4 regions of the Streptomyces sp. NPDC047706 genome follow, and region 2 is predicted to be linked to each of the others. Evidence: riboswitches for the same ligand, from Rfam matches in the RefSeq annotation. Region 2 holds a riboswitch; each other region holds the start of a gene.

Region 1 (7,260 bases), on a different contig from region 2:
CTCCGCGGACCTACCTGCTCGGGGAGACGACGGAGTCCCTCGCTCCGGTGGCCTGACGCGCCCGGGAGCCGGCCCGCCCGAGCCCGCGCCCGCACCCGGCGCCTGCTGGCGTTCCGCCGGGCGGAAGGGCTGAGCGCCCGCACCGCCCGCCGGCGTCGCCTGCGGTGCCGTGCTCGCCGCCGCGGAAAGCGCGTCCGCGAGTCCGCCCAGCTCCACGTGCACCACCAGCACCGGCTTCGCTGGAACCGCCGTCGCGCCCGACCTCAGGGCCTCCGCCAGCGCCGCGTCCCCCGCCGTCCCCTCCCCCACCATCGGTATCGCGGTCACCACGACGGCGTCACAGGTGTCGTCCGCCAGGGCCCGCGTCAGCGCCTGACGGAAGTCCTCCGGCGAGGCCGCGGTGGTGAGGTCCAGCGGAGCCTGGGGCCGCAGCCCCTCGGCCAGACAGGCGTCGTAGGTGAGCAGCCCCAGCGATTCGGAGTTCCCCACGATCGCCACGCGTGGCCCCGCCGGCAGCGGCTGGCGCGCGAGCAGCAGCCCGGCGTCCACCAGCTCGGTGATCGTGTCGACCCGGATCACGCCGGCCTGCCCCAGCAGCGCGGACACGGTGGCGTACGGCAGCCGCGTCGCCCGTACCGCGTGTCCCTGCGGTGCCGCTCCCCCGTGGCGCGCGCCCTGGACCACCACGAGCGGCTTCGCCGCCGCGGTCCTGCGCGCGAGGCGGGTGAACTTGCGCGGGTTGCCGATGGACTCCAGGTACATCAGCACGACGTCGGTGTCCGGATCGTCGTACCAGTACTGAAGCAGGTCGTTGCCGGAGACGTCCGCGCGGTTGCCGGAGGAGACGAACGTCGACACGCCCGTGTCCCCCGTCACCCCGCCGCCGCGCCGGTGCAGCCGGGACAGCAGCGCGATGCCGATCGCCCCGGACTGCGCGAACAGCCCGATCCGCCCGGGCCGTGGCATCTCGGGTGCCAGCGAGGCGTTGAGCCGCACCTCCGGGGAGGTGTTGATGATCCCGAAGGTGTTCGGCCCGATGATCCGCATGCCGTACGCGCGCGCGTGCCGCACGAGTTCACGCTGGCGCTCACGTCCGTCGGGCCCGCTCTCGGCGTACCCGGCGGAGACCACGACGAGCCCCTGGACCCCGTGCTCCCCGCACTCGGCGACCACCTCGGGCACGTGCCCCGCGGGCACCGCCACCACGGCGAGGTCCACGGGCTCGTCGATGTCCCGCACCGAGCGGTGCGCCGGGACCCCGTCGAGTTCCTTCTGTCCTTCGCCGAGCGCCCTGTTGACGGCGTACAGGCGGCCGGTGAAGCCGGCTTCCCGGATGTTGCCGAGCACGCTGCGGCCGACGCCCCCGGGTGTGCGTCCGGTGCCGACGACGGCGATCGAGCCGGGCGTCAGCAGCCGCCGAACCGACCGCCCCTCCGCGCGCTGCTCCCGCGCGCGTTGCACCGCGAGCGAGCGGTCGGTGGGTTCGAGGTCGAACTCCAGGCGTACGACACCGTCCTCGAAGCTGCGCTTCTGGGTGTAACCGGCGTCCGTGAACACCTTGATCATCTTGGTGTTGGAGGGCAGCACCTCGGCGGCGAAGCGGCGGATGCCGCGCTCGCGGGCGACGGCGCCGATGTGCTCCAGCAGCGTCGAGGCGACCCCGCGCCCCTGGTGTGCGTCCTGCACCAGGAAGGCGACCTCGGCCTCGTCGGCGGGCGCGGACGCGGGCATGCCGTCGGCGCCGATGCGGTCGTAGCGTACGGTGGCGATGAACTCGCCGCCGATGGTGGCAGCGAGTCCCACCCTGTCCACGAAGTCGTGGTGCGTGAAGCGGTGGACGTCCTTCGCGGACAGGCGCGGGTAGGGCGCGAAGAAGCGGTAGTACTTCGACTCGTCCGAGACCTGCTCGTAGAAGCTGACCAGGCGCTCGGCGTCGTCGACGGTGATGGGCCGGATGCGCGCGGTGCCGCCGTCGCGCAGCACCACGTCGGCCTCCCAGTGGGCGGGGTACTCGTGCCGGTCCGACGGGCTCTGCATGGGCCCCAGAGTACGGCTCGCGTACGACATCGGCGCGAGGCAGTCTGTGGAGGGATGCCCGCCGGACCGAGGCCGCGGTCCGGCTCGCACTCCGGGACGGGCCACGGGCCCGTCCGGGCATGCTTCACCATATGGGAAACTGGTCTAGACAACCCTGAACACCTGAAGGGCAGCATCACATGGCTGAGCGCCGCGTCAACGTCGGCTGGGCCGAGGGTCTCCACGCCCGCCCCGCCTCCATCTTCGTCCGAGCCGCCACGGCCGCAGGCGTCCCGGTGACGATCGCCAAGGCGGGCGGCAACCCCGTCAACGCGGCCTCCATGCTGGCCGTCCTGGGGCTGGGCGCCCAGGGGGGCGAGGAGATCGTCCTGGCTTCCGACGCCGAGGGCGCGGAAGCCGCGCTCGGCCGTCTGGCCAAGCTGGTCGCGGAGGGCCTCGAGGAGCTTCCCGAGACCGTCTGACCGGCCGACGGCATTCCTGAAGCCGCGCCGCCCTTTTCCGGGTGGCGCGGCTTCAACCGTTTCCCGGCCCGCGCGCCCGCGTTTTCGCAACGGGTCTCGCCAACAATTCAGAGAACGCCGAAAACGGCAGCAAAAATGCGCCGCCGCAGATTTTCACTTCTTTGTATACGGCGCTCTTGTTAATGCCGTGGGCCCGACATGTTTACGGCATGTTGCGAAGTCCTCACACGGTCCGCGCGATCACCGTTTCCGGGAAACCGGAGCCGGTGCGCGCCGGTCGCACGCTCGGCGTGCAGCGCCGTGACCGCCCGCGCCCGCTCACCGTCGCCGCGCGCCACCGCGTCCACGATCGCGCCGTGCTCCGTCCAGGACTCCACAGGGCTGACAGGCGCCTCCACGGCGTACATCCAGGCGATCTTGTGCCGCAGCTGGGTCAGCATCGCGATCAGGGCGGGGCTGCCGGAGGCCTGGGCGAGCGTCTCGTGGAACCAGCCGCCCAGTGAGCGCAGATCCTCGCTGCCACCCCGCCTGGTCCTCTCCTGGCCCAGTCTGACCAGGCCGCGCAGCACCTTCAGATGGGCCTCGGTGCGCCGCTGGGCGGCCCGCGCGGCGCCGAGCGGTTCCAGCAGCAGGCGCATCTCCAGCAGGTCGGCGGCCTCCTGCTCGGTCGGCTCCGCCACGCACGCGCCCGCGTGCCGCCGGGTCACCACGAAGCCCTCCGCCTCCAGCGTGCGCAGCGCCTCGCGGACGGGGACACGCGAGACTCCGTAGCGGCGGGCGAGGAGTTCCTCGGTGAGCCGGCCGCCCCGCTCGTAGACACCCGCGACGATGTCGTCCCGGATGGCCGTGCACACCGAACGCGCCGGAATACGCATGACCGACCTCCGCCTTAATCCCCGTGCAACGTCGACGACTGACGTGTGTTCCGTGACTCTATTGCAATGGGCCGGGATTTCCGATGGCGGGCCGGAATCCATGGATATCTTTTGGACATACCGGAGCACGAAACGCCGAAAGCCCCGGCTCAGGGAGCCGGGGCCGCGGGAAGCGGGCGATTCGCCGTCAGACGCCGACGCCGTGCGAGCGGAGGTAGGCGACCGGATCGATGTCCGTGCCGTACTCGGCCGTCGTACGGGCCTCGAAGTGCAGGTGCGCTCCGGTGACGTTGCCGGTGGCGCCGGACAGGGCGATCTGCTGCCCCGGGGTGACCGTCTGGCCCACCGAGACCGCGATGGACGACAGGTGCCCGTACTGGGTGTACGTACCATCGTTCATCTTGATCACGACTTGATTGCCGTACGCCCCGCCCCAGCCGGCCTCGACCACGGTGCCGGAGCCGACAGAGCGCACGGGCGTGCCGCTCGCGGCGTGGAAGTCGACACCCGTGTGGCTGCCGGAGGACCACAGCGCGCCGCCGGACCGGTAGCCGGTGGAGACGTGGGAGCCGCTGATCGGCGCCACATAGGCGTTGAGGCGCTTGCGCTCGGCCTCACGGGCGGCGCGCTCCTTGGCCTCGCGCGCCTCCTTGGCCCGCTCCTGGGCCCGCTTCTTCGCGGCGGCCTCGGCCTTCCGCTCGGCGGCCGCCACCGCGGCGGCCTGCTTCTGGGCGGCGGCCTGGGCATCTATCTGCTCGGCGACCGAGTCGCCGATGGCGATGACCGGGAGCAGGCCGGACTGCTCGGCCGCGGGCTCGGCGGCGAGCGCGGGAGCGGCCAGGGTGCCGATGACACCGGTGGTGGTGAGCGCCGCGACACCCGCCGCGTGGGCGGTGGTGCGCTTCATCCGGCTGGGACGGCGATGCTTCCCGGTGGCGCGCGTGAACGCCATGTGGTGGCTGGTCCTTTCCTTCCCTCTCGCCTACCGGGTTAGCTGACGGGTTCGGAGCAGGAAGGTCTCCTACGGACTCCCTCGCCGCGCGCGGGCGTCCGATTCACCCCAGGGACTTCATGGTTGGGTCCCCGGCTCCCCTGGCTCGCGCCGTACGGGGACTCGGCGATGACTGTCCGGTGCCGCGGGTGCGGCGCACTGCCTGACGGACAGCCCGGATGACGCTAAGCGGGACATCTTTCAATCCCCAAACGCAATCCGGCGTTTGTAGCGCATCCCACAGGTCAGACGGGCAACCTCCGCCCCAATGCGGACATAGCGGGGCCCTGGTGACGCTTCCGTCACCAGGGCCCTGCACGCGCGTGCCCTCCGCGGGCCTCTACTCGGCCGGCACGACGGTGACTTCACCGATGCCGAGGGCCTCGACGGGCTCCTTGATCTGCGCCGCGTCACCGACGAGGACCGTCACCAGACGGTCCGCGGGGAAGGCGCTGACGACCGCCGCGGTGGCCTCGACGGTCCCGGTGGCGGCGAGCTGCTGGTACAGCCTCGCCTGGTAGTCGTCGGGCAGGTGCTGCTCGACCTGGTCGGCCAGGGTCCCCGCAACGGCCGCGGCGGTCTCGTACTTCAGCGGCGCCACACCGACGAGGTTCTGCACCGCGACGTCCCGCTCGGCGTCCGTGAGGCCGTCCGCGGCGAGCGTGCGCAGCACCGTCCAGAGGTCCTCCAGCGCGGGGCCGGTGTTCGGCGTGTCCACGGAGCCGCTGATGGCGAGCATGGCGGCACCGCTGCCGTCCGGAGCGGAACGCAGCACCTGGCCGAACGAGCGCACCCCGTAGGTGTAGCCCTTCTCCTCGCGCAGGACGCGGTCCAGACGGGAGGTGAGGGTGCCGCCCAGGCAGTACGTGCCGAGCACCTGCGCGGCCCATACACGGTCGTGCCGGTCGGGACCGACCCGGCCGATCAGCAGCTGGGTCTGGACCGCGCCGGGACGGTCCACGATCACCACGCGGCCGGTGTCGTCGGCGGTCACCGGCGGCACGGGGCGCGGCTGCGCCCGGGAGCCGGTCCAGGCGCCCAGGGTTTCGCCGAGCAGTGCGTCGAGGTCCACGCCGGTGAGGTCGCCGACAACCACGGCGGTGGCCGTGGCGGGGCGGACGTGCCGCTCGTAGAAGGCGCGTACGGCGGCGGAGTCGATCTTCGCGACCGTCTCCTCGGTGCCCTGGCGCGGGCGGGACATGCGCGAGGTCGCCGGGAACAGCTCCTTGGAGAGCTCCTTGGCGGCCCGCCGGGCCGGGTTCGCCAGCTCGTGCGGGATCTCGTCGAGGCGGTTGCGCACCAGCCGCTCGACCTCGCTGTCGGCGAACGCGGGCGCCCTGAGGGCGTCGGCCAGCAGACCGAGGGCCTTGGGCAGGCGGGAGACCGGCACCTCCAGGCTCAGCCGTACGCCGGGGTGGTCCGCGTGCGAGTCCAGGGTGGCGCCGCAGCGCTCCAGCTCGGCCGCGAACTCCTCGGCGGAGTGCTTGTCGGTGCCCTCGGAGAAGGCCCGCGCCATGATCGTGGCGACGCCGTCCAGGCCGGCCGGCTCGGCCTCCAAAGGCGCGTCCAGCAGCACCTCCACGGCGACGACCTGCTGGCCGGGCCGGTGGCAGCGCAGCACCGTCAGGCCGTTGTCCAGCGCCCCGCGCGCGGGGGCCGGGAACGCCCAGGGACGGGCCTCGCCCGCCTGCGGCCGGGGGTGGAAGTCCATCGTGGCGAGCTCGGTCACTTGGCCGCCTCCTCGGTGTCGTCGCCGGCGGCGGCCGGCGCGGCGTCGGTGTCGTCGTCTGCGTCGGTCTCGCCGGCTTCGGTGGCCGTGGGCTCGTAGACGAGTACCGCGCGGTTGTCGGGCCGCAGGCGTGCCTTGGCGACCTCCTGGACCTCCTCGGCCGTCACCTCCAGCACGCGCCGTACGGCGGTGAAGGCGAGCTTCGGGTCGCCGAACAGCACCGCGTACCGGCAGAGTTCGTCGGCACGGCTGGCGACCGTGCCGAGCCGGTCCAGCCACTCGCGCTCCAACAGGGCCTGCGCGCGTTCCATTTCCTCGGCCGTCGGGCCCTCCTCGGCGAACCGGGTGAGCTCCTCGTCGATGGCCGCCTCGATGACCGGCACCTCGACGTCCCCGGACGTCTTCACGTCCAGCCACCCCAGGGAGGGCGCTCCGGCCAGCCGCAGCAGGCCGAATCCGGCCGCGACGGCGGTACGGTCCCGTCGTACCAGCCGGTTGTACAGGCGGGACGACTCGCCGCCGCCGAGGATGGTGAGCGCGACATCGGCCGCGTCGCACGCGCGTGTGCCGTCGTGCGGGAGCCGGTAGGCGCCCATCAGGGCACGCGCCGGGACCTCCTCCTCGACGACCTCACGCAGCTCCCTGCCGATGACCTCGGGCAGCGAGCCGTCACGCGGGGTGGGCTTGCCGTCGTGGCCGGCGATGGAGCCGAAGTACTTCTTGATCCATTCCAGCGTCTGTTCGGGGTCGATGTCACCGACGACCGACAGCACCGCGTTGTTCGGCGCGTAGTACGTCCGGAAGAACTGGCGGGCGTCCTCCAGGGTCGCCGCGTCCAGGTCGGCCATCGAGCCGATCGGCGTGTGGTGGTAAGGGTGGCCCTCCGGGTAGGCGAGGGCGGCGAGCCTCTCGAAAGCGGTTCCGTAGGGGACGTTGTCGTAGCGCTGGCGGCGCTCGTTCTTGACGACGTCCCGCTGGTTCTCCATCGACTCGTCGTCGAGGGCGGTGAGCAGCGAGCCCATGCGGTCCGCCTCCAGCCAGAGGGCGAGCTCCAGCTGGTGGGTCGGCATGGTCTCGAAGTAGTTGGTGCGCTCGAAGCTGGTGGTGCCGTTCAGGGAGCCGCCCGCGCCCTGCACCAGTTCGAAGTGCCCGTTGCCCTTCACCTGG
Region 2 (7,260 bases):
TGCGTCACCCGGTCCCCCACCGACAGCCCGGCCACCGGCTGTTCGGCCGTCCGCCGGGTGGCGAAGCCGGACGCGCCCGACGCCGAGGAGCGCGAGCGGGACGAGGACAGCGAGGCCGCCACGCCCGAGACCGGGCCCGCGGGTGCCGCGGGGGCACCCGTCCGCTTCCAGTCCACGTGCGCCCCGGGGATCTCCTCCAGGAAGCGGGACGGCGGGTTGTACTGCGGCTGGCCCCAGGCGCTGCGCATCACCGACCGCGTCAGATACAGCCGCTCCCGCGCGCGGGTGATACCGACGTACGCGAGCCGCCGCTCCTCCTCCAGCTCCTTGGTCTGGCCGAGGGCGCGCATGTGCGGGAAGACGCCGTCCTCCATGCCGGTGAGGAAGACGACCGGGAACTCCAGGCCCTTGGCGGTGTGCAGGGTCATCAGCGTGATGACGCCGTCGCCGTCCTCCTCGTCCGGGATCTGGTCGGAGTCGGCGACCAGCGCGACCTGCTCCAGGAAGTCCGCCAGCGTCCCCGCCTCGCCCTCCGCGCGCTCCTGCTCGAACTCCAGGGCGACGGCGGCGAGTTCCTGGAGGTTCTCGATCCGGGTCTCGTCCTGGGGGTCGGTGGATGACTGCAACTCGGCGAGATAGCCCGTGCGTTCGAGCACCGCCTCCAGGATCGTGGCGGGCCCGGCTCCGGACTGGACGATCGTACGGAGGTCCTCCATCAGCGTGTTGAACCGCTTGACCGCGTTCGTGGAGCGGGCGGCCATGCCGTACGCCTCGTCGACCCGCTTGAGCGCCTGCGGGAAGCTGATCTTCTCGCGCTGGGAGAGCGCGTCGATCATGGCCTCCGCACGGTCGCCGATGCCCCGCTTGGGGACGTTGAGGATGCGGCGCAGCGGGACCGAGTCCTCCGGGTTGGCCAGCACCCGCAGGTAGGCCAGGACGTCCCGGACCTCCTTGCGCTCGTAGAAGCGGACGCCGCCGACGACCTTGTAGGGCAGTCCGACGCGGATGAAGATCTCTTCGAAGACACGGGACTGGGCGTTCGTACGGTAGAAGACGGCGACGTCGCCCGCCTTCGCGTCGCCCGCGTCGGTGAGACGGTCTATCTCGTCGGCGACGAACTGCGCCTCGTCGTGCTCGGTGTCGGCGACGTAGCCGGTGATACGCGCACCCGTGCCCGCCTTGGTCCACAGGTTCTTGGGGCGGCGGGACTCGTTGCGCTCGATGACGGCGTTGGCCGCGGAGAGGATCGTCTGGGTGGAGCGGTAGTTCTGCTCCAGCAGGATCGTCGTCGCGTCCGGGTAGTCCTCCTCGAACTGGAGGATGTTGCGGATGGTCGCGCCGCGGAAGGCGTAGATCGACTGGTCGGCGTCACCCACCACGCACAGCTCGGCGGGCTCGAGGTCGCCCTCGGCGGGCGGTACGTCGATGTCCTCAGGGGCGCGCTCGCCGGTGCCGACGAGTTCGCGCACGAGGGCGTACTGGGCGTGGTTGGTGTCCTGGTACTCGTCGACCAGGACGTGCCGGAAGCGGCGGCGGTAGTGCTCGGCGACGTCCGGGAACGCGCGGAGCAGATTGACCGTCGTCATGATCAGGTCGTCGAAGTCGAGGGCGTTCGCCTCGCGCAGGCGGGACTGGTACAGCGCGTACGCCTGGGCGAGGGTCTTCTCGAAGCCGTCGGTGGCCTGGGCGGCGAAGTCCTCCTCGTCGATCAGCTCGTTCTTGAGGTTGCTGATCTTGGCGCTGAAGGACTTGGGCGGGAACCGCTTGGGGTCGAGGTCCAGGTCGCGGCAGACCAGCGACATCAGGCGCTTGCTGTCGGCGGCGTCGTAGATCGAGAAGGACGAGGTGAAGCCGAGCTTCTTGGACTCCCGGCGCAGGATGCGCACGCACGCGCTGTGGAAGGTCATCACCCACATCGCGTTCGCCCGGGGGCCGACGAGCTGCTCGACGCGCTCCTTCATCTCACCCGCGGCCTTGTTGGTGAAGGTGATCGCGAGGATCTGGCCCGGGTGCACCCCGCGCTCGGCGAGGAGATGGGCGATGCGGTGGGTGAGGACGCGCGTCTTGCCGGAGCCGGCGCCGGCCACGATGAGCAGGGGGGATCCGGAGTGGACCACGGCGGCACGCTGGTTGTCGTTCAGCCCCTCCAGAAGCGCGGCGGAGTCCAGGGCGGGGCGCGGGGCGCCGTCGCGGTAGTAGGCGTCCCGGTCCGGGGGTGCGTCGAACTTCCCGCCGAACAGATCGTCCGGAAGCGGCTCCGGAGCGTGATCGTCCTCGGGCGGCGGCGGAGGCTCCCCGTGGGCCCGTGGGGCCTGGAGGTCCGCCAGGAAGCTGTCGTCAAAGAGGCTGCTCATCGCTCTCCGAGTCTAGGGCGCCCCACCGACAACCCGCGGCCACCCCGAAAAGATCCCGGGCCCTGAAGCTGGATGATCTCTCCGGGGGGCCGGATCCGGACACGAGAAGGGCGGGCTCCCCACGGGGACGATCTCGCGCACCCGCACCCGCACCGGCACCGGCACTCACCCGCACCCGCACCCGCACCCGCTACGCCCTCACCATGCCCTCACCGTCCGAACACGCTCTCACGCGGGCCGTGACGGCTGACTGAAGGTCACGAAAATGTATCGGGCATATCACCCACCAACCTTCACAGGGACCACACGAGTTGGCTAGCGTGCCGGGCAGGCCGCCCGACCCCAACCGGCGAACGTCGCCGGGCCGTGCGGCCTCCGCCGAGTCCGGTGCGCCCAAGGCAGCCGGAGCCGGGGACCCAACCGAACTTGGGGTGAATCGGCCCATATCCCTCGCTGGAGCGGGCCGTAGGGCAACCCTTCCGAACCACCCGCCCGAACCCGACAGCTAACCCGGTAGGCGGCAGATGGAAGGAGTCGCCTCCTTTGGCGTCGCACCGCAAGTCGCGCTCCACCGGCGCGCGGGTAGCAGGCATACGCACCCCGGCCCTCGCCACCGCTGCCCTGACCTCCGTGGCCCTGCTCTCCCAGACCGCCAACGCCGAGCCCTCGGCCGACGACAGGCCGAGCCTCGAGGAGGTCGAGAAGAAGGTCGACGATCTCTACCGCCAGGCGGAGTCGGCGACCGAGAAGTACAACGCGGCCAAGGAGAAGACCGCGAAACAGCGCAAGCGCGTCGACACCCTCCTCGACGACGTGGCCCAGCGCACACAGAAGCTGAACGAGGCGCGTGAGGAACTGGGGACGTACGCCGCCGCCCAGTACCGCACCGGGGCCTCCGTCCCCGACACCGCCACCTTCCTGCTCGCCGACTCGCCGCAGGACTACTTCGACCAGAGCCAGCTGATGGGCCGCCTGACCAGCCATCAGAAGAGCGCGGTCGACGAGTACTTCACCGAGCAGTCGGCGACGATGAAGAAGCGGCAGGAGGCCACCCGGAGCCTGGACGCCCTCACCGAGTCGCAGAGCGATCTGCGGACGGCCAAGGCCACCGTCCAGAAGAAGCTCGCCGACGCCCGGACCCTGCTGTCGGAGCTGACCGCCGAGGAGAAGGCCCGCCTCGCGGCGATCGAGAAGAGGAAGCAGGAGGAGGCCGAGCACAAGGCCGCCGAGCTCGCCCGGCAACAGGCGGAGGAGCAGCGGCGCCAGGAGGCGGCGCAGCAGGAGCAGGAGTCCGCGGGCGGCGGCAGCTCAGCGGGCGCGGGCACCGAGGCCGGCTCCGGCACCTCCGCGCCGGACTCCGCGTACGGCACCAAGGCGGAGAAGGCGCTCGCCTTCGCCCGCGCACAGATCGGCAAGCCGTACGTCTGGGGCGCCACCGGCCCCGAGTCCTACGACTGCTCCGGCCTGACCCAGGCCGCGTGGAAGGCCGCCGGCGTCTCGCTCCCCCGCACCACCTACGACCAGGTCAACGCCGGAACGACGGTCTCCGTCGCCGCCGCCCGGCCGGGCGACCTGGTCTTCTTCTACGACGACGTCACCCACGTGGGCCTCTACATCGGAAACGGCATGATGATCCACGCCCCGAAGCCGGGCGCGTACGTCCGCGAGGAGTCGGTCTTCTACGACGGCGAGTCCTCCCTCCACAGCGTCGTCCGCCCGGCCTGACACCGGCGCCTCCAGGCGCTCCGGGATGCGTTCCGGGGAGGCCGTCGAAGGGCACGCGCGCGTGCGGCGGTCTTCCGCGGCACGCGCGCGTGGAGCGGATCGTCAGGTCCAGAGCACGGCGATGAAGACGTTCGCCGTGGTCAGCAGCCCCACCAGGCCGAACATGCCCTTGTCCACCTTCTCCTCGTCCCGCTTCACATAGACGAGGCCGAGGATCACGATCAGCAGCGCCAGCTTCACGCCGATCTTGATGTTGTCGACGGGCTGGTCGTCGGCCTGGTTGAGGCCGACCAGGATCACGCCGGTGACCAGCATGGTCAGCGCGCCGTGCAGCATCGCGGGGACGAATCGCGCGGTGCCCTGTCCCATCGCCTTCATCTGGGTGAGGAAGCCACCGAGCAGGGAGGCGATGCCGATGATGTGCAGGCCGACGAAGAGGTGGATGAGTACGTCCATGGGGCCGGAGCCTAATGAGGGGGTCCGGGGCCCCCGACACCGGGCCACCCGCGGTGCGCGCACCCGACGGCTGCATATATGCGCCCCATAGCACCCCGGGCTTCCACCCGCCCCGGAATCGCCGCATCGGTCATCGCGCTGCGTGAAGACGACGGCCCCGAATCGCGATTTCGATCACAAACGGTCACCTGTCGCTTCCCTGCCGTCACTTCCGCACAAGGCGTCACCGTGCCGACACGCCCGGGTTTAGCGTCCTCCACCAGGTGACCGGCGCCCCACCACCGCCCCTGACCAGAGGCGGCAGCCGGGCACCACCGCCGAGAAGGTCCGGCGGTGCCCCGCATCCCCTGTGCGGGGCACCGCCGGACGCGTCAGCCGCCCCCGAGCGGTCGTACCTCCACCCGGTGGCCGCACAGAACCGGCGGTCGCCCCGAGTCGTACGAAAGGACGTGCAGTCCACGTGGCAGCGCACCGCAAGCCCCGACCACGCTCGGCCCCCGGCACCAGGGCCCGCACGGCGGCCACGATCGCCCTGGCGGGCGCGGCGACCGCGACAGGTCTCGACGGGACCGGTCACGCCGAGCCTCAGCTGACGCCGGGGCAGGTCAGAGCCAAGGTGGACCAGCTGTACCAGGAGGCGGAGGTCGCCACCGAGAAGTACAACGGCGTGAAGGAGCAGACCCGGGCGGCACAGAAGCGGCTCGGCAGCCTGCAGGACGAGGCGGCCCGCAAGGAGGACCGGCTCAACTCCGCCCGGGACGCGCTCGGTTCGTATGCCGCCGCCCAGTACCGGGACGGCGGCCTCGACCCCGCGCTGCGACTCGTCCTCTCCGACGACCCCGACCGGTATCTCGACGGCGCCGCCTTCGCCGAACGCGCGGGCGACCGGCAGGCGGCAGCCGTCACACGCGTCCGCCGGGAGCTGCGGGAGATCGAGCAACTGCGCGGCGCCGCACGCGTCGAACTGAACTCGCTCCAGTCGCGGCGGGCCGAGCTGAAGCGGCACAAGAAGACCATCACCGGAAAGCTGGACGAGGCACGGCGGCTGCTGTCCCGGCTGACGGCCGAGGAGCGCGCGCGGCTCGCCGAGGGCGACGGCACGGACCGCGCCTCGCGCGCCTCGGTGGCCGGCCGCGACACGCTCCAGGCTCCCGGCTCCGCCATGACGACGGCGCCCAGCTCACGCGCCGCCGCAGCCGTGTCGTACGCCTACCAGAAGCTCGGCAGCCCCTACGTCTGGGGCGCCACCGGCCCCAACGCCTTCGACTGCTCGGGCCTGACCCAGGCCGCGTACCGCTCCGCCGGGGTCGCCCTGCCCCGCACCACCTACGCCCAGATCGACGCCGGCCGCCGCGTCTCGCGTGCCGAACTGGCCCCCGGCGACCTGGTGTTCTTCTACTCCGGCATCAGCCACGTCGGCCTCTACGTCGGCAACGGCCAGATGATCCACGCTCCCAACCCCTCGGCCCCGGTCCGGCTGGCCCCGATCGACCAGATGCCGTTCGCGGGGGCGACGCGGGTGGTGTAGCGCGTCGCCCCGCCGCGGACCTCGCCCTCGAAGCTCAGGCGCCGGTACGGGCGTACGCGACGAAGGCGGCCCAGGCGTCCCCCGCGACGGCGAGTTGGGGACTCCGCGCGCCGAGCTTCGAGTCCCGGAGGTGGATGGTGCGGGGCTCGGTGTCGAGGGCGGCTTCCAGGCAGTTGCTGCCCTCGCTGTCGCTGTAGCTGGACTTGAACCATGTCAGGCGGTCACTCACTGCTTTTCCGCCACCCCTCTGATGAATTCGGCAGACTCCTCAACACTGAGCGCGTGCATCACGCCGACCTTCCGCCTCAGCGCATCGGCCCTGCGCAACCTAACGGCAACACGCTCGCTCACCGTCTCGTCGTCCAGCGGCGGGCAACTCCCCCCGATCAGCGCCTGCGCGTCAGCCTCCGTCTGCAGCAGCCCTGGAATCGGAAGAGGCTCGTAACAGGAGAAGCTGACCGCCTCCGCCTCGATGGCCATGAACGCCTGCGACCGCGCGGGAAACGGCTCCGGCTTCAGATACTCCTGTGCCGCGACGAGCTTTCCACCCGCCCCGCACACCTGGTCCGCGACCTGCAACAGCCGCAGCGTGGGCCGACGGCGGCCGTTCTCCATCGACTTGACGTACTGGTAGTCGTAACCGGCCTCTTTGGCCAACGCCTCCCTGCCGACGCCGGCCTCCGTGCGCCACTCTTGATCTGGCTGCCGCAGTACCGCCACGCGATCGGCGGCTGGGAGTTCACCTCGGTCGTCACGCACACCTCCGCCGGGACCACCCCGGGTACGGACACACGCTGGACCCGCTTCGTCACTCGTGAGGCTACGCGCGAGCCGGGACCGTGATCTCGCCAACCGCGAAACAGTGACGCAAGGGATGAACAGCGCATGCAAACTCCGTGGCCGCTGCCCACGACCGCCCCGAAGGACATCGAGTGGCGGCTGCCCCGTCACGCCCGCAGCGTCGGCCGGGCACGCCGTCTTTTCCGCGAACAGGCGGCTTCCTGGGCGCTGCCGCCGGATCTGACCGACACGGCGGAACTCCTTCTCAGCGAGCTGATGACGAACGCCTACCGCCACGCGAAGGTCACGGCCGGCCGCGAGATCCGGGCCCGCTGCCTCCTCACGGCGGACCGCCTCCGCATCGCCGTGACGGATGGCGACCGCACGCTGCCGGCCGCGGCGGAGGCCTCCGCGGAG
Region 3 (7,260 bases), on a different contig from region 2:
GGAACTCCCCGAGGAACTGCTGCCCGCCTTCGAGGCGTTGCGCGCCTGGCGCGCCGAGCAGGCCCGGGAGCAAGGCGTCCCGGCCTATGTCATCTTCCACGACGCCACGCTGCGGGAGATCGCTGTGGCGTGGCCGAAGTCGGTGGCCGAGCTCGGCGGCATCAGCGGGGTCGGAGAGAAGAAGCGGGTGACGTACGGGGAGGGTGTGCTGGCGGTGCTGGCCTCCCTGGACGGATCACCCGGCGGCGCGGCGACGCCGACCGGGGAGCAGGGTGCGGACGACTGGCCGGAGTCGGAGTCGGAGCGGGAGTCGGAGCCGGACGACTGGATGTAGGGGGCGGGGTGCGGGCGGCGCACGCGGCCCAGGCTTCCCGCGCCGCCCGCACCGCGTGGGCCCTGACGCCGCGATCGGGGCGCCGTGCACGGGGGTGGCTGACCGCCGCCCGGCGTTCTCCGTGCCCGGGTGGCGGTGACGGCGGTACGGCGGCGTGGCGGACCTCGGCGTCCGGCGTCAGGCGGTCGCGCCGTCGGGCCCGCACTCGGGCGGATGCGTCGGCGGGCCCGCCTTCAGGCGGCCGCGTCCTGGGACGGGGAAGGGCCGGGCTGTCTTGATCGGGTCGGTCGCGCGGCGTTACGACAGTGCCGTCAGGCCGGGGGCGAAGGTGATCAGCAGGGGGAGCAGGGGGACCAGTGCCGCCGCGGTCGTCGTCAGGGCCCGGTGCCGGCGGTCCAGTCGGGCGGGCGGCTCCAGCAGACGGTCCACGCGTTCGCCCAGGAGGCGGTGGCTGGAGGCGCAGGAGAGGACGCCCCGGTGCTGGTTGAGTTCGATCAGGGCGAGCGCCGTGGTCAGGTGGCCGCACCGGCGGGAGGCCGTGTCGTCGGCGGAGAGTTCGACCAGGCGGTGGGTCTGGTCGCAGAAGTGGGCGAAGAGGGGAACGCGCGGGAAGCCGGTGGCCAGCGCGGTGGACAGGTGCAGCAGCCAGTCGTGTCGGGCGCGGGCATGGCCGCGCTCGTGGGTGAGGACGGCGTCGAGCTGGTGGTCGGTGAGCCGGTGCAGCGCACCGGTGGTGACGATCAGCTGGGGCGGACTGCCCGGCATCCACCAGGCGTCGGGATACTCGTCCTCCAGGACGAGCAGCGGTCCCCGGACAGCGGGCAGGCCGGCCGGCAGGTCGGGGGCGCGTTCCCGCAGGTGTGCGCGGGCCCGGCCGCGGCGGCGCCGGGCCTCGAACAGCTCGCGCACGAGCATCGCCGTGGTCCACGCGGCGCCGCAGGCCAGCGACAGGGTCAGCGCGGCGGCCCAGGGCGGCGCCGCCGAGAGGTCGTAGGCGGCGGCGACGCTCGGCGGGGCGGGCGCGAAGACCTGGTCCCGCACGGTCTGGAAGACGGCCGCCGCGCCCAGGACCAGCGCGGTCAGACAGCACAGCAGGACGGTGGCGACCAGGCACTGCCACACCCACAGCCCGATGACGGGCTCCCGTTCGGGCCACGCGGCGCGGACCAGCGTACGAGGGGCCGGTACGGCGGCCGTCAGGGCGACGACGCTCAGCAGGAGCAGGCAGAGGGTCATGCCACGGGCTCCGGATCCTGGTCGGGAGTGGGGCGGCTGGGGTGCGGTGCGGGCGGCGGTCGCGCGCCGTACGCCTCACGTGTCCGCGCCGTACGTGGCGCGCACCGCCCGTCCGTCAGTATGACGGTGCCGGGCGGCCGGAGTCAGCGCCGAAGCCGTCGCTGTCGCGTAAACCTCACCCCGCCACGACACGTCCCGTGACCTCACCGAGCCCGACGCGTACCCCGCCGGCCCCCGGGGCCCAGGCGGTCATGGTCACGACGTCGCCGTCCTCCAGGAAGGTGCGCTTGCCGTCGGGCAGTTCGAGGGCGTCGCGGCCGTTCCAGGTCAGCTCCAGGAGTGAGCCGCGTTCCCCCTCGGCCGGGCCGCTGACGGTGCCCGAGCCGTACAGGTCGCCGGTGCGCAGGGATGCGCCGTTGACGGTCATGTGGGCGAGTTGCTGCGCGGCCGTCCAGTACATGGTGGAGAAGGGCGGCTCCGAGACGACGTGGCCGTTGAGGGCGACGGAGATACGCAGGTCGTAGCCGCCGGGCTCCTCCTCGGAGTCGTCCAGGTACGGCAGCAGGGGGTGCGTCCGTTCGGGCGGAGCCACCCGCGCCTCGTCCAGCGCGTCCAGCGGGGTGATCCACGCCGACACCGAGGTGGCGAAGGACTTGCCGAGGAACGGGCCGAGAGGGACGTACTCCCAGGCCTGGATGTCGCGGGCGGACCAGTCGTTCAGCAGGCACAGGCCGAAGACGTGGTCGCGGAAGCCGGACTGCGGCACCGGCGTGCCCATCGCGGACGGGACGCCGACCACGAAGCCGACCTCGGCCTCGATGTCCAGCCGGACGGACGTACCGAAGACCGGCGCGGTGTCGGCCGGGGCCTTGCGCTGCCCGGAGGGGCGGACCACGTCGGTGCCGGAGACGACGACCGTGCCGGAGCGGCCGTGGTAACCGATGGGCAGATGCTTCCAGTTGGGTGTGAGGGAGTCGGCGGCGTCGGGACGGAAGATCTGGCCGACGTTGCGGGCGTGGTTCTCGGACGCGTAGAAGTCGACGTAGTCCGCGACCTCGAACGGAAGGTGCAGGGTCACCGAGGACAGGGGGTGCATCAGCGGGGCGAGGGACTCGCGGTGTGACGGCACCGTGACCCAGGCGGTGAGCGCGCGCCGGACGTCCGACCAGGCCGTGCGGCCGGCGGCGAGCAGCGGGTTGAGGGTCGGGCGGGCCAGCAGCTCGGCGTACGGGGAGCCGAGCGCCAGGGCGGCCGCACCGGCGTCGAGGACGTGGCCGCCGAGGCGGACACCCACCGTGCGTTCGGCGGACCCGGCGGGTGAGAACACGCCGTACGGAAGGTTGTGCGGACCGAAGGGGTCGCCCTCGGGGACATCGAAGGGGGGCATGGGGTGCTGCCTCACTTTCGTACGCGCGGTCCATGCGGTCGCTGATCACGTTACGACTGCGGCACCTGTCTTGGGCAGTGCGTGAAACGCGTTGAAGATACTGAATGTCCTGAATGGCGCTCCACATCTTCGTGCCGGAGCGTCCCGCCGACCCGTCGCCACGACCGCCCCCGAACCGTCAGTGCAGTGAGAACAAGCATCGCACCGGCCACTGACAACAGGAGGCGGCACCCTGCGGGCACGGATGACGAACCCGGCGTACGTCCTCCCGGCACCACGTGGGGGGGTGAAAAGCAGACGGTGTGAAGGTAGTTGGGAATGAACGGTGCGGGTCCGGTGTCCGTATTCTCGGATCATGGCCGCACCCATCGCATATGCCGCGCGCACTGAGTACGCGCCCGCCGACTACGCCCTCATCGCCACCGACCTGGACGGAACGCTGCTCCGCGGCGACGACACGGTCTCGGACCGTTCGCTCGCCGCGCTCGCGCGGGTCTGCGCGGCCGGAGCCCGGCATCTGGTGGTGACCGGCAGGCCGGCGCCGAGGGTGCGACCGCTGCTGGAGCTCCTGGGCGGCGGGGGGCTCGCGGTGTGCGGGCAGGGCGCGCAGTTGTACGACGCCGGCGCGGACCGCCTGCTGTGGTCCGTCACGCTGGACCGGGAACTCGCGGAGACCGCGCTCGGCAAGATCGAGGCCGAGGTCGGACAGGTGCACGCGGCCGTCGACCAGGACGGGGTCGACGGGCTCACCCTGATCGAGCCCGGGTATCTCATGCCGCACCCCACGCTGCCGGCGGTGCGGATCGATCGCCGCGACGACCTGTGGTGCGCGCCGATCAGCAAGGTGCTGCTGCGCCATCCGACCCTGTCCGACGACGAGTTGGCGGCGGTGGCCCGCACGGTGGTCGGCTCGCTGGCGACCGTCACCATGTCGGGGCCGGGAACGGTCGAGCTCCAGCCGTGCGGCATCACCAAGGCGACGGGACTGGCGCTGGCGGTCCGGCACCTGGGCCTCGGCCCGGAACGGACCATTGCCTTCGGGGACATGCCCAACGACATCCCCATGTTCGACTGGGCGGCGCACGGCGTCGCCATGGCCAACGCCCACCCCGAGCTCAAGGCGGTGGCCGACGAGATCACCCTGTCGAACGAGGACGACGGCGTCGCCGTCGTCCTCGAACGGCTGCTGGCCGAGGCTCAGTACGGGCCGAAGACGTTGTCGATGGAGCCGTAGCGGTCGGCCGCGTAGTTGCAGGCGGCGGTGATGTTGGCGACCGGGTCGTAGGGGTCGTAGGCGGTGCCGGGCACGTGGTAGGCCGCGAAGGTCGGGTCGATGACCTGGAGCAGGCCCTTGGAGGGGGTGCCCTTGGCGGCGTTGGAGTCCCAGTTGTTGATGGCGTTCGGATTGCCGGACGACTCACGCATGATGTTGCGGTAGATGCCGTTGTACGAGCCCGGGATCCCCTGCTGCTCCATGATGTCGAGCGACTGGCGGATCCAGCCGTCCAGGTTGTTCGGGTACGTCTTGACCGAGTTGACGGCCGTGGGCGTGGCGGCGGACGCGGTGGTGGCGCCGACGAGCGGCAGGGCGAGCAGGGCGGCGCCGGTACCGGCGACGGCGAGCCTGCGGGCGATGCGGGCGGTGCGACTGTGCTGACCGTTTGCAGTCATGGGGACTGTCCTCTCCGGCGCCTGCGAGGTGAGCTGTCGGGTTCGGGCGGGGAGGTGCCCGGCCGCCTCTTGCGAGTGCGACTTCACCCCGAGCCGTTCCGGTGTGCCGTGCGGTACGGCCTCCGGTCCGGCGATCCACCTGGGTCCCCCGCTCCTGCCGTGCGGTGAGTGAGTCCGTCATGGGTGGCTCGGGCGGCGGCAGGATTCGGCGTTCCGCCCGACTGGCCGGGAACGTATGCGAGAGCACATGTCCGAAACAAGTGGCGATTTCACCTATCACAGGATTTGATCTTCGAATCGCCTGTTTGGCCCTCTTGATCCTTTGCGCTCGGCAACGGCCAACTCGGCCGTGTGCAAAGGCGGGTCGCGGGGTCCGTGTAAGGAAATCGTGAAGCTGCCCGAGTGAGCCAAGTCACGCGCATGCAGAAGAATGGCAAAGCGGGCAATAAGCCCAAATCCTAGTTAACTGGCGGTCCGTGGAATTCGCTTTTCCCGCGCGCGATGGAAGACCACTTCGGCGCTATCGGTGCAAATCACCCTATTCAAGGTCAAAGAATGCTCTGCCGTGCAGGCGGTCTCCGACCGTGTGCGGATCGTCGTGTCCCAGGCCAACTCCGGGCGGTGCTGCCGGATAGGCCAGTCCGAGCGGCTGCGGGCCGGCAGCGGATCGTCCTCGCGGACGGTGTACGTCTCCAGCGCGTCCTCGGTGAACTCCAGGCCGTCGGGGTACATGCGCGTGCCGCCGCAGCGCGGGTCGGCCTCCGGCCGCCGATCCCCCTTGGCCACGTCCCGCACGGCCAGCCGCTCCGGGCGCGGTTCGTCGAGCGTGGCCGGGTGGGCGACGCCGAGCGGCCCGTACTGCTCCGGTTCGTCGGAGGTGAGGGGCGGGGCCACGGCACGCGCGCGTACCGGCAGTTCGAGAGCGCTGCCGCAGGGGTCCACGGTGAAGCCAAATGACGAGTCCGGCTGGGGCCAGATCCAGGGCCGGTGCGCGCAGGAGAGGGCGAGGCGGATGCGGTGGCCGGGTGGGAAGGCGTACCCGATGCCGCTGAGTTCGAAGGTGACGTCCTCGGTGGCTCCTGGGGCCCCACGGCGTGACCCGGTCACGCCCCTCGCGCGCGGAGAGGTCCATCACAACGTCCGTCGGGACGCCCTCGCTGTCGCCGTGCCCGCGCACGTCGACGCGGACGGAGGCGTAGCCATGGCCGGTGTACCAGGGGTGGCGCTGATGTCCGCGGCGCGCGGTCCAGTCGGTCAGGCGGTACGGGAGGTACTCCAGGAGCGCGGGTACGGGCTCGCCGGTGATCGGGCGTCAGACGCGCGCGTACAACCGTGTTCCGTCGGGCAGCGGGATACGGAGGTCCTGATGAGTCGTCTCGCAGGGGAAGGACGTACGGATGCGCGTGAGTGTGACCCCAGGGATGGCTTCAGCGGACCGGGAGCGTCGTGCGGCGCAGCCGGGGTCCGGTGGGCGGCAGGGCCATCACGAGGGTGGGCAGGCCGCCGAGGACCACGCAGGTCGCGATCGAGACCAGCGGGAGCAGGGCGACCACGAGGCCCCTGGTCGGCGAGTCGTACGCCCCGACCGGCACCGCGAGCGCGACGGCGAGTGCCGGCCCCGTGGTGACCGGGCGGACGGCACGGCGTGTCGCCCGCGGCGGGAGCGCGCACTCCGTCGCGCGTTTGCGCCCGGCCAGGTGGCGGCTGCCGATGAAGTACTGGACCAGGCCGAACGTCATGCCGGTCGCGGGAGCCCAGAGGCCCCGGTGCCGGCCCTCGCGCCCGCCCGGCCGGTCCGTGACCAAAGAGCCCGTGGAGGCGCCGATGCCGATGGCCGTGCAGCTGAGGGGGAAGCCGGCGTGCGTGCGGCGGCGTCTGCCGCCCGTGGTGGCCGCGTAGGGCGTGAGGAGCCCGCTGCCCGCGCCGATCAGGCCCAGGCCAGCTCAGGTCGTCGCCGTGGCGGGCATGGCCATGGCGTGGGGCCCGCAGGCGATCGGGATGCCGGATCGGAGCACGGCGGGGTGGAAGCCGGGGACACGGCCGGCGGCGACGGAGACCGGACAGGCGAGGGTGCCGTGGGCGACCGAGACGGAAGCATCCGTTCCGGTGGAGATGTCCGTGCCGCCCTTCGTGGTGGACATGCCCGTGCCGCCGTTCGTGACCGTGCCGGCGGCGTGCGGGACGGGGACGGCCTGCACGCCGAGGAACGAGAAGCGCTCCCGGACCTCGAGGCGGGAGAGGGTGGGCAGGCGCCGGGGTCGGACGGGGAAGGCGCGGTCGTCGCCGGACGGCGGCATGCTCTCAGGTCCGGCGGCGACGGCGGTGCGGGGCTGGGGGCACCTCTTCCGGCTGAGTCGATAAATATCTGCTCATATCAACTGATCAAAAACATACCCGCCGTGATCCGATACCGCCTGAGGTGTAACGGTGGGCGGCCTCGGTGATCGAAACGTGACCGGATACGCTGACTTGAGTGAAGGCAGCGACCTATCGACATTCCGCGTAATCGCCAGTAGACACCAGCAGACAGGAGACCCCTCGTGACCGTCGTCGGGCCGTTCGGGCTGAGCGTGCGGGACCAGGCTCTGGAAGCCGATGTCCAGGCCGGATTGGCGGCTGTCGAGGAAGGGTT
Region 4 (7,260 bases), on a different contig from region 2:
GGGCGCAACAGCGGGGTCATCCACAGCGGGGTCTACTACCGCCCCGGCTCGCTCAAGGCGCGGTACGCGGTGCGGGGCGCGGCGGAGATGGTCAAGTTCTGCGCGGAGTACGACATCGCGCACGCCGTCACCGGCAAGCTGATCGTCGCCACCGGGCGCGCGGAGCTCCCCCGGCTGCACGCGCTCGTGCAGCGCGGCCGGGAGAACGGCATCCCGGTCCGGGAGCTGGTCGGCGCCCAGATAGCGGAGTACGAGCCGCAGGTGCGCGGCCTCGCGGCGATACACGTCGGCACGACCGGGGTGTGCGACTACGTCGCGGTCGCCCGGCAGCTGGCCGAGTCGTCGGGGGCCGAGATCCGGTACGGCTCGCAGGTGCGGCGTATCGACCGGCGCCCGGACCTGGGGGTCGCCGTACGGACCGCGGACGGTGCCGTGGTGCGCGGGCGGGTGCTGGTGAACTGCGCCGGGCTGTACTGCGACGAGATCGCCCGGATGACCGGGGACGATCCCGGGATGCGGATCGTCCCGTTCCGGGGGGAGTACTACGAGCTGGCGCGGCCCGAGCTGGTGCGCGGCCTGGTCTATCCGGTTCCGGATCCGGCGTTCCCCTTCCTCGGCGTGCACCTCACGCGCGGCATCGACGGCGGCGTCCACGTCGGCCCCAACGCCGTCCCGGCGCTCGCCCGCGAGGGCTACGGCTGGGGCGTGGTCCGGCCCCGCGAGCTGGCCGGGACGCTGGCGTGGCCCGGATCGTGGCGGATAGCGGGCCGGCACTGGCGGTACGGAGGCGGGGAGCTGCGCCGGTCGGTGTCGAAGGCCGCGTTCACCAAGGCGGTACGGCGGCTGCTGCCCGCGGTGACGGAGGAGGACCTGGTCCCGACGCCGGCCGGGGTCCGGGCCCAGGCGGTGCTCCGGGACGGCACGCTGGTGGACGACTTCCTGATCCACGAAGGCGCACGGGCGGTCCACGTCCTGAACGCCCCGTCCCCGGCGGCCACGGCCTCCCTCCCGATCGGCCGTGAGGTGGCCCGCCGCGCGCTGGACGCGCTGGGCCGCGCATGAGCGGACGCACTCCGGCACCGGCAGGCGCGCCGGCCGCCCGCGTGTGCGGCACGGCACCCCACGCCCCGCCCACCCGGCGCACGTACACCCCACGCCCGCCCACCCGCGGCACGCACACCCCACGCCCGCCCACCCGCGGCACGCACACCCCACGCACACAGCGATCTCGCGCCCGCACGCCCACGCCCCCGTACCAGGACCCGCCCATCCCCCGAACCCGTAAAATCGAACCCACTGTGTATGACTCCCTGAACACCCCCGAAGCCCCCCACCCCGCCCCCGACAGCGTCGCCCGGCCGGTGCGGGCCAAGGGGGAGCCGCGTTTTCCGGACGGGCCCAAGGCGGATCCCGCCGGGTCGCACTTCGAGCGCCGGATCCGGAGTTTTCAGCCACGGCGGAGCCGGGTGACCTCGGGGCAGGCGGACGCGTTGCAGCGGCTGTGGCCCAAGTGGGGGCTGGACATCGACGGCTCGCGGGTCCTGGACCTGGCCGAGCTGTTCGGCAACGACAACCCCGTCGTGCTGGAGATCGGCTTCGGCATGGGCGAGGCGACCGCCCGGATGGCCGCCGCCGACCCGGACACCAACATCCTCGCCGTGGACGTACACACCCCCGGCCAGGGCAACCTGCTCAACCTCGCCGACCAGAGCGGCACCGGCAACATCCGGGTGGCCAACGGCGACGCCATCATCCTGCTGCGCGAGATGCTGACCCCCGACTCGCTCGACGGGCTGCGCGTCTTCTTCCCCGACCCCTGGCCCAAGAAGCGCCACCACAAGCGGCGGCTGATCCAGCCGGAGTTCCTCACCCTCGCCGCGACCCGCCTGAAGCCGGGCGCGCTCCTGCACTGCGCGACGGACTGGGAGCCGTACGCCGAGGTGATGCTGGAGGTGCTCACCGCGCACCCCGATTTCGCGAACACCCGGCCCGACGGCGGCTTCGCGCCACGCCCCGGCTTCCGCCCGCGCACCCGTTTCGAAGGGCAGGGGCTGGAGAAGGGACACGTGGTGAACGACCTGCTCTTCCGCCGCGTGGCTCACGAAGGTCAGCCGTAAAACGTTCCCTCGTTCGATCCTCCCCTCGTTAGGGTCAATGCCGTGGCGACCAGTCCCCCGTACCCGACGAATCCCGGCATCCCCCTCGGCGGCCCCCTGCACGCGCACTGGTGGCACCGGCGGTGGGTGCGGTACGGCGCGCTGATCACGCTGCTCGCGCTGTCCGGCCTGGTGATCCTGGCCCTGGTCCGGGAACAGACCGGCACCCAGGGCTTCCTGGTCGGCCTCGGCCTCGCGGTCCTGCCCGTGCCGCTGCTCATAGCCGTCTTCCGCTGGCTGGACCGGCTCCAACCCGGCCCCTGGCGGAACCTGCTGTTCGCCTTCTCCTGGGGCGCCTGCGCGGCCGCGCTGATCGCCATCGTCGCGAACAGCTTCGCGACCAGATGGATAGCGACCGCGACCGCGGACCCGACCAGCGCGGACACCTGGGGTGCCACGGTCATAGCCCCGGTCGTCGAGGAGTCCGCGAAGGCGGCCGCGATCCTGCTCCTCTTCCTCTTCCGGCGCCGCGACTTCACCGGCATCCTCGACGGAGTCGTCATCGCCGGGGTCACCGCCACCGGCTTCGCCTTCACCGAGAACATCCTCTACCTCGGCACCGCGTTCGGCACCGACCAGCTGGCCGGCCACAGCGGGATCGCCTCCGTGACCGCCGCGACGTTCTTCGTGCGGGTCGTCATGTCGCCGTTCGCACACCCCCTGTTCACCGTGTTCACCGGCATCGGCTTCGGCATCGCCGCGCTCGCCGGGGAGCGCCAGCGGCTGCGCCGCGTGCTGCTCCCGCCGGCGGGGCTGCTGCTCGCGATGGGCATGCACGCCCTCTGGAACGGCTCGGCGACCTTCGGCGACTACGGGTTCTTCGCGGTGTACGGCGGCTTCATGGTCCCCGCGTTCGGGCTGCTGACCTGGCTGGTGATCTGGACGCGGCAGCGGGAGCTGCGCACCGTCCGCGAGGAGCTCCCGGCCTACGTCGTGGCCGGCTGGATCTCGCCGGCCGAGCCGTTCGCCCTCGGCTCGATGCGGGCCCGCCGACTGGCCCGCGAGTACGCGGGCCACCACCTCGGCAGACCGGCCGCCCGGGCGGTCTCGCAGTACGAGGCGTACGCCACGTCCCTGGCCTTCCTACGGCACCGGGGCCGCCGGGGCCGGGCCCGCGCCGACTTCGTCGTACGGGAACGGGAGCTGCTCCAGGAGCTGTGGAGCCGCCGGGAGATCGCCCGCCCGGCCCTGGAGTACGCGGCTCGGATGACCGCCCCGCCGATGCCGGTGCTGATGCCACCGGTGTACGGCTGGGCGCCGGCGCACGGGCACGCGGCGCCCTACCCGGCGTACAACCCGTACCGGTCGTAGGGGCGCGCGCCGGTCTCCGGACAGCCGAAACCGGCCGCCCTGACGTCGGGGGGTCGCCGTCAGGACCGCCGGGGTTCGTGAGAAGCGCGTCCGGAGGAGGCCCTCAGGGGTTGAGGCCCTTGCTCTGCAGCCAGGCCAGCGGGTCGATGCCACCGGAGTCGCCGGTGTGCACCTCCATGTGCAGGTGGGCCCCGGTCACGTTGCCAGTGGCGCCCACGCGGCCGATCACCTCGCCGGTGGTGACCGTCTGCCCGACGCTGACGCCGATCGACGACTGGTGGGCGTACCAGATCTCGGTGCCGTCGTCGAGGGTCAGCACGGTCTTGTAGCCGTACGAGCCGTTCCAGCCGGCCTCGGTGATGGTGCCGCTGTGCACGGCCTTCAGGGGCGTGCCGGTCGGCGCGGCGAAGTCGAGGCCGGTGTGGTAGCCGGACGACCACAGGGCGCCGGCCTGGCCGAAGGTGGAGGTGAGGGTGTACGAGGAGGTCGGCAGCGTGAACTGCTTGGCCAGCGCGGCGAGTCGCTCGGCCTCGGCCTTCTGCCGGGCTTCCTCCTCGGCCTTGGCCTTGGCGGCGGCAGCCTTCTCCTTGGCCTCCTTCTCCGCCTTGGCCGCTGCCTCGGCGGCGGCCTTCTCGGCGGCGGCGACGGCCTCGGCGGCGGCCTTGGTCGCGACCTGCTCCTGCTGCTGCTCGGCCTGCGCGATGATGCGGGCGCGCAGCGTCTCACCGGCGCCGGTGGTGCCTTCCGCGGTGTCCGCGGTGGCCGTGGCGAGGCTGCTGAGCGGGGCACTCGCGGTCGAGGTGTCGGCGGAGTCGGAGTCGTCGGATATCAGCGAGCCGACGTTGGGCAGGTCGGGCATCGAGATCGACACCGGCGGCTTGCCGGTGTTGGCGCTCGCCATGCCGCCCGCGCCGACCGCGGCTATGACGCCGACGCCGAGAACGGTGGAGCTGCGGGCGAGTCCACCGCCGCGCTGCTTGCTGACGCGATGCCGGCCGCGTACGGGGCGGATGGTCTCCGCGGTGGGGTTCCACTCCTCCCACGGGCCCCCGTCGGTGCGCTGTGCGCCGTAGACGAACGTCTCGGTGCCGTCGGCGGTGCGCTGATCCGGCACGAACGGGGCCTGTGGGGCAGGCCGGTTGGACGCCACGTGGGCGTGCTCCTTTCCTTCCTTCTCGCCTACCGGGTTAGCTGACGGGTTCGGAGCAGGAAGGTCTCCTACGCGCGTAAACCAGCCGTGCTTCCACGGCGGCATACGCCCGATTCACCCCAAGATGGTGGTTCCCCGGTTCCCTTGTGCGGCCGGTGAGGGCCTCGCGCGGGATTCGGCGCGTGCGCACGGAGCCGCCTCTTGTGACGGCTGGGACGACCGCGCTGCGTTATCGGACGTTAATAGAACCGGGGCCTGATTTCCAAGCTGTTCCACTTGATCTTTAACGTTTCCTGCCAGGACGTACAGGGCCATGAGCGGCGAAAATCGGGCGAGTTGACCGCCACGCAGAGCGATCTCCACATCTGACCGTGTGTCAGTTGTTATGCGGAGGGCTTCCGTTCGATCACCCGCGGTGACAGTCGCCCTGCGGGCGCCGCACGGCGAGCAGTGCCATGTCGTCGGTGGTGCCGCCCCCGCTGTGCCGGCGGACCTCGTCGGCCACCACGCACAGCAGCTCCCCGGGCCCGCGGAAGGTCCGGCCGGCCAGCCCGGCCACCGGGTCGTAGAAGGCGCCCCGCGCGTCGCGGGCCTCGGACAGGCCGTCGGTGTACAGCAGCAGCGTCGCCCCGCCCGGGAACGGCGTCTCCTGCGCACGGTCCGGCCAGGTGCCCAGCTCGCCCATCCCGAGCGGCAGCGCCGGTTCCTGGGCGGGCAGCGCGCTCACCGTGCCGTCGGCGTACAGCATCAGCGGCGGCGGATGGCCGCGGTTGAGGATCCGTACGACACCGGCGTCGTGCGGAAGCTCGGCGAGTACGGCGGTGGTGAACTCCTCGAAGGCGTCGATGCCGTCCCGCCGTGAGCCCTCGCGCGTCAGCGCCCGCTCCAGCCGCTGCGCGACCGCCGCCAGCGTCGTCTCGTGCTCGGCGGCCTCCCGGAACGCCCCGATGACCACCGCGACCGCCGCCACCGCCCCCATGCCCTTGCCGCGCACGTCCCCGACCACCAGCCGTACGCCGTAACGGCTGTCCTGCACCGCGTAGAGGTCGCCGCCGATGAAGGCGTCCGCCTGGGCGGCCTCGTAGCGCGCGGCGATCTCGAACCCGCCGATCCGCTCCATCGGCTCCGGCAGCACCGCCAGCTGGGCGGCCTCCGCGATCTCCCAGGCCGAGTCGAGGCGGGCATGGCTGCGCCGGACGAGCCGGTTGATCAGCACGGCGAGAGCGGCGACCGTCGCCACCGTGACCGCCTCGGTGAGCGGCTCGACCTCCAGGGCGTCGCCGAACCGGATGTTCATGACCACGACCACCAGGAGGGCCACGACGCCGGTGAGGACCGTGGCCCGGCAGGACAGCAGGGGGGCGGCGATCAGCGGGGCGGCGGTGAACAGGGGGGCGCCGGTGAAGCCGCTGGGGGTCAGGTAGTCGTAGCAGCCGCCGATGACGAGGAGCAGGGCGGGGAGGAGGCGGACGAAGGTGCGGGCGTAGGAGATCGGGCGCTCCTCGGGGGGCGGCACGGGTGGCACCGGGCGGGAAAGCGACGGAGGGCCGCCCCGGCCGCCCCGGCCGGCGGGGCCGGGCGCGGCGTCGCGGGCCGCGTCACCGGGGACGCGGTCGCCGGATCTGGCGTACGGCCGCTCTCCTTCTCCCTCCGCAGGCCGCACTCTCGTCTCCCGTTACGCAGGTCGTCGCACCTGTCCAGGGTTCCTGGAGCGGACGCGGGGGACCAGCCGGACGGGCCGACCGGATGACGGAGGCCGCCGGCGTCCGGAAACGACTCGGGGCCGGAATCCATGATCTGGATTCCGGCCCCGGGCCTTCAGTAGCGGGGACAGGATTTGAACCTGCGACCTCTGGGTTATGAGCCCAGCGAGCTACCGAGCTGCTCCACCCCGCGTCGGTATGACACCAGTGTACGCCATGCGCGGGACGCTCCGCGCCACGGTTTCCGCAGGCCCACGCCGCCAGGACCTGGAGGTCCCTCACAGGGCCAGATGCCGGTTGGGCTCCTTGGCCGCCTCCTCGTACTCCGGAACCACCACCACGTCCACCCCGGCCCCCGCCAGAACCCCGCTCCCGTCGGCCCCCGCCACGAACGTGTCCGGCTCACGCCAGGCCGTCACCACGCGCCCCACCCCGGCGTCGAGGATCAGGCGCGCGCAGGGCCGGGGCCGGGAGGCGCGGTGGGTGCAGGGCTCCAGGCTGGAGTACAGCGTGGCGCCGGGCAGCCGGGGGTCGGCCGCGTCGATCTTGGCGAGCGCCGCCTCCTCCGCGTGGACGACCGGGTCACCGCCCTCCCGGGAGTGGCCCCGCGCGAGCTCCGTACCGTCCTCGGCCACGACCACCGCCCCGACGCTGAACGCCGACTCCGAGGGCGGGCACAGGTCCGCCAGCTCGCAGGCGAGGGCCAGCCAGCGGCGGTCGGCGGACGCGGCGAGGGTGCCGGTGCCGGGGGCGGTGGGCTCGTAGCGCATGAGGACCACGTCCTCGATCCGCCGGGTCTCGACCAGGCGCAGGCGTCCGGACTGGTACCGGCCCGGGCCGAAGAGGCGGGGCGCTGAGGGGTCGCCGACGAAGAGGGGAGCGAGCACCAGCTGGAGTTCGTCGGCGAGGCCCTCCAGGAGGAGCTGGGTGTGGACGGTGC

The links. A riboswitch is a leader RNA that binds a small molecule or an ion and turns the genes downstream of it on or off. The one in region 2 is predicted to bind cyclic di-AMP.
Region 1: another riboswitch for cyclic di-AMP. It lies ahead of ACGF8A_RS22760 (M23 family metallopeptidase); the one in region 2 lies ahead of ACGF8A_RS10990 (NlpC/P60 family protein).
Region 3: another riboswitch for cyclic di-AMP. It lies ahead of ACGF8A_RS27365 (transglycosylase SLT domain-containing protein); the one in region 2 lies ahead of ACGF8A_RS10990 (NlpC/P60 family protein).
Region 4: another riboswitch for cyclic di-AMP. It lies ahead of ACGF8A_RS31660 (M23 family metallopeptidase); the one in region 2 lies ahead of ACGF8A_RS10990 (NlpC/P60 family protein).

Annotation. Positions count from the first base shown of each region.
Region 1 covers NZ_JBIDCW010000019.1:117,320-124,579, reverse strand. Annotated here, with positions in the region: partial or broken gene ACGF8A_RS22775 (GNAT family N-acetyltransferase) at 1-2,037, opposite strand, end outside; gene ACGF8A_RS22770 (HPr family phosphocarrier protein) at 2,217-2,498, shown strand; gene ACGF8A_RS22765 (GntR family transcriptional regulator) at 2,678-3,373, opposite strand; gene ACGF8A_RS22760 (M23 family metallopeptidase) at 3,561-4,325, opposite strand; cyclic di-AMP (ydaO/yuaA leader) riboswitch at 4,338-4,503, opposite strand; gene ACGF8A_RS22755 (M16 family metallopeptidase) at 4,705-6,093, opposite strand; gene ACGF8A_RS22750 (M16 family metallopeptidase) at 6,090-7,260, opposite strand, start outside.
Region 2 covers NZ_JBIDCW010000007.1:140,076-147,335, reverse strand. Annotated here, with positions in the region: gene pcrA (DNA helicase PcrA) at 1-2,354, opposite strand, end outside; cyclic di-AMP (ydaO/yuaA leader) riboswitch at 2,721-2,890, shown strand; gene ACGF8A_RS10990 (NlpC/P60 family protein) at 2,898-4,079, shown strand; gene ACGF8A_RS10985 (hypothetical protein) at 4,182-4,535, opposite strand; gene ACGF8A_RS10980 (NlpC/P60 family protein) at 4,996-6,063, shown strand; gene ACGF8A_RS10975 (DUF397 domain-containing protein) at 6,098-6,292, opposite strand; gene ACGF8A_RS10970 (Scr1 family TA system antitoxin-like transcriptional regulator) at 6,289-6,783, opposite strand; partial or broken gene ACGF8A_RS10965 (ATP-binding protein) at 6,949-7,260, shown strand, end outside.
Region 3 covers NZ_JBIDCW010000026.1:93,896-101,155, forward strand. Annotated here, with positions in the region: gene recQ (DNA helicase RecQ) at 1-334, shown strand, start outside; gene ACGF8A_RS27350 (M56 family metallopeptidase) at 632-1,570, opposite strand; gene fahA (fumarylacetoacetase) at 1,746-2,957, opposite strand; gene ACGF8A_RS27360 (HAD family hydrolase) at 3,313-4,191, shown strand; gene ACGF8A_RS27365 (transglycosylase SLT domain-containing protein) at 4,155-4,628, opposite strand; cyclic di-AMP (ydaO/yuaA leader) riboswitch at 4,632-4,809, opposite strand; gene ACGF8A_RS27370 (CocE/NonD family hydrolase C-terminal non-catalytic domain-containing protein) at 5,091-5,735, opposite strand; partial or broken gene ACGF8A_RS27375 (hypothetical protein) at 5,824-5,934, opposite strand; gene ACGF8A_RS27380 (hypothetical protein) at 6,056-6,367, opposite strand; gene ACGF8A_RS27385 (hypothetical protein) at 6,572-6,925, opposite strand; gene ACGF8A_RS27390 (polyprenyl synthetase family protein) at 7,169-7,260, shown strand, end outside.
Region 4 covers NZ_JBIDCW010000036.1:48,810-56,069, reverse strand. Annotated here, with positions in the region: gene lhgO (L-2-hydroxyglutarate oxidase) at 1-1,062, shown strand, start outside; gene trmB (tRNA (guanosine(46)-N7)-methyltransferase TrmB) at 1,299-2,117, shown strand; gene ACGF8A_RS31665 (PrsW family intramembrane metalloprotease) at 2,160-3,467, shown strand; gene ACGF8A_RS31660 (M23 family metallopeptidase) at 3,571-4,617, opposite strand; cyclic di-AMP (ydaO/yuaA leader) riboswitch at 4,629-4,808, opposite strand; gene ACGF8A_RS31655 (PP2C family protein-serine/threonine phosphatase) at 5,024-6,280, opposite strand; tRNA gene ACGF8A_RS31650 (tRNA-Met) at 6,440-6,513, opposite strand; gene ACGF8A_RS31645 (dihydrofolate reductase family protein) at 6,599-7,260, opposite strand, start outside.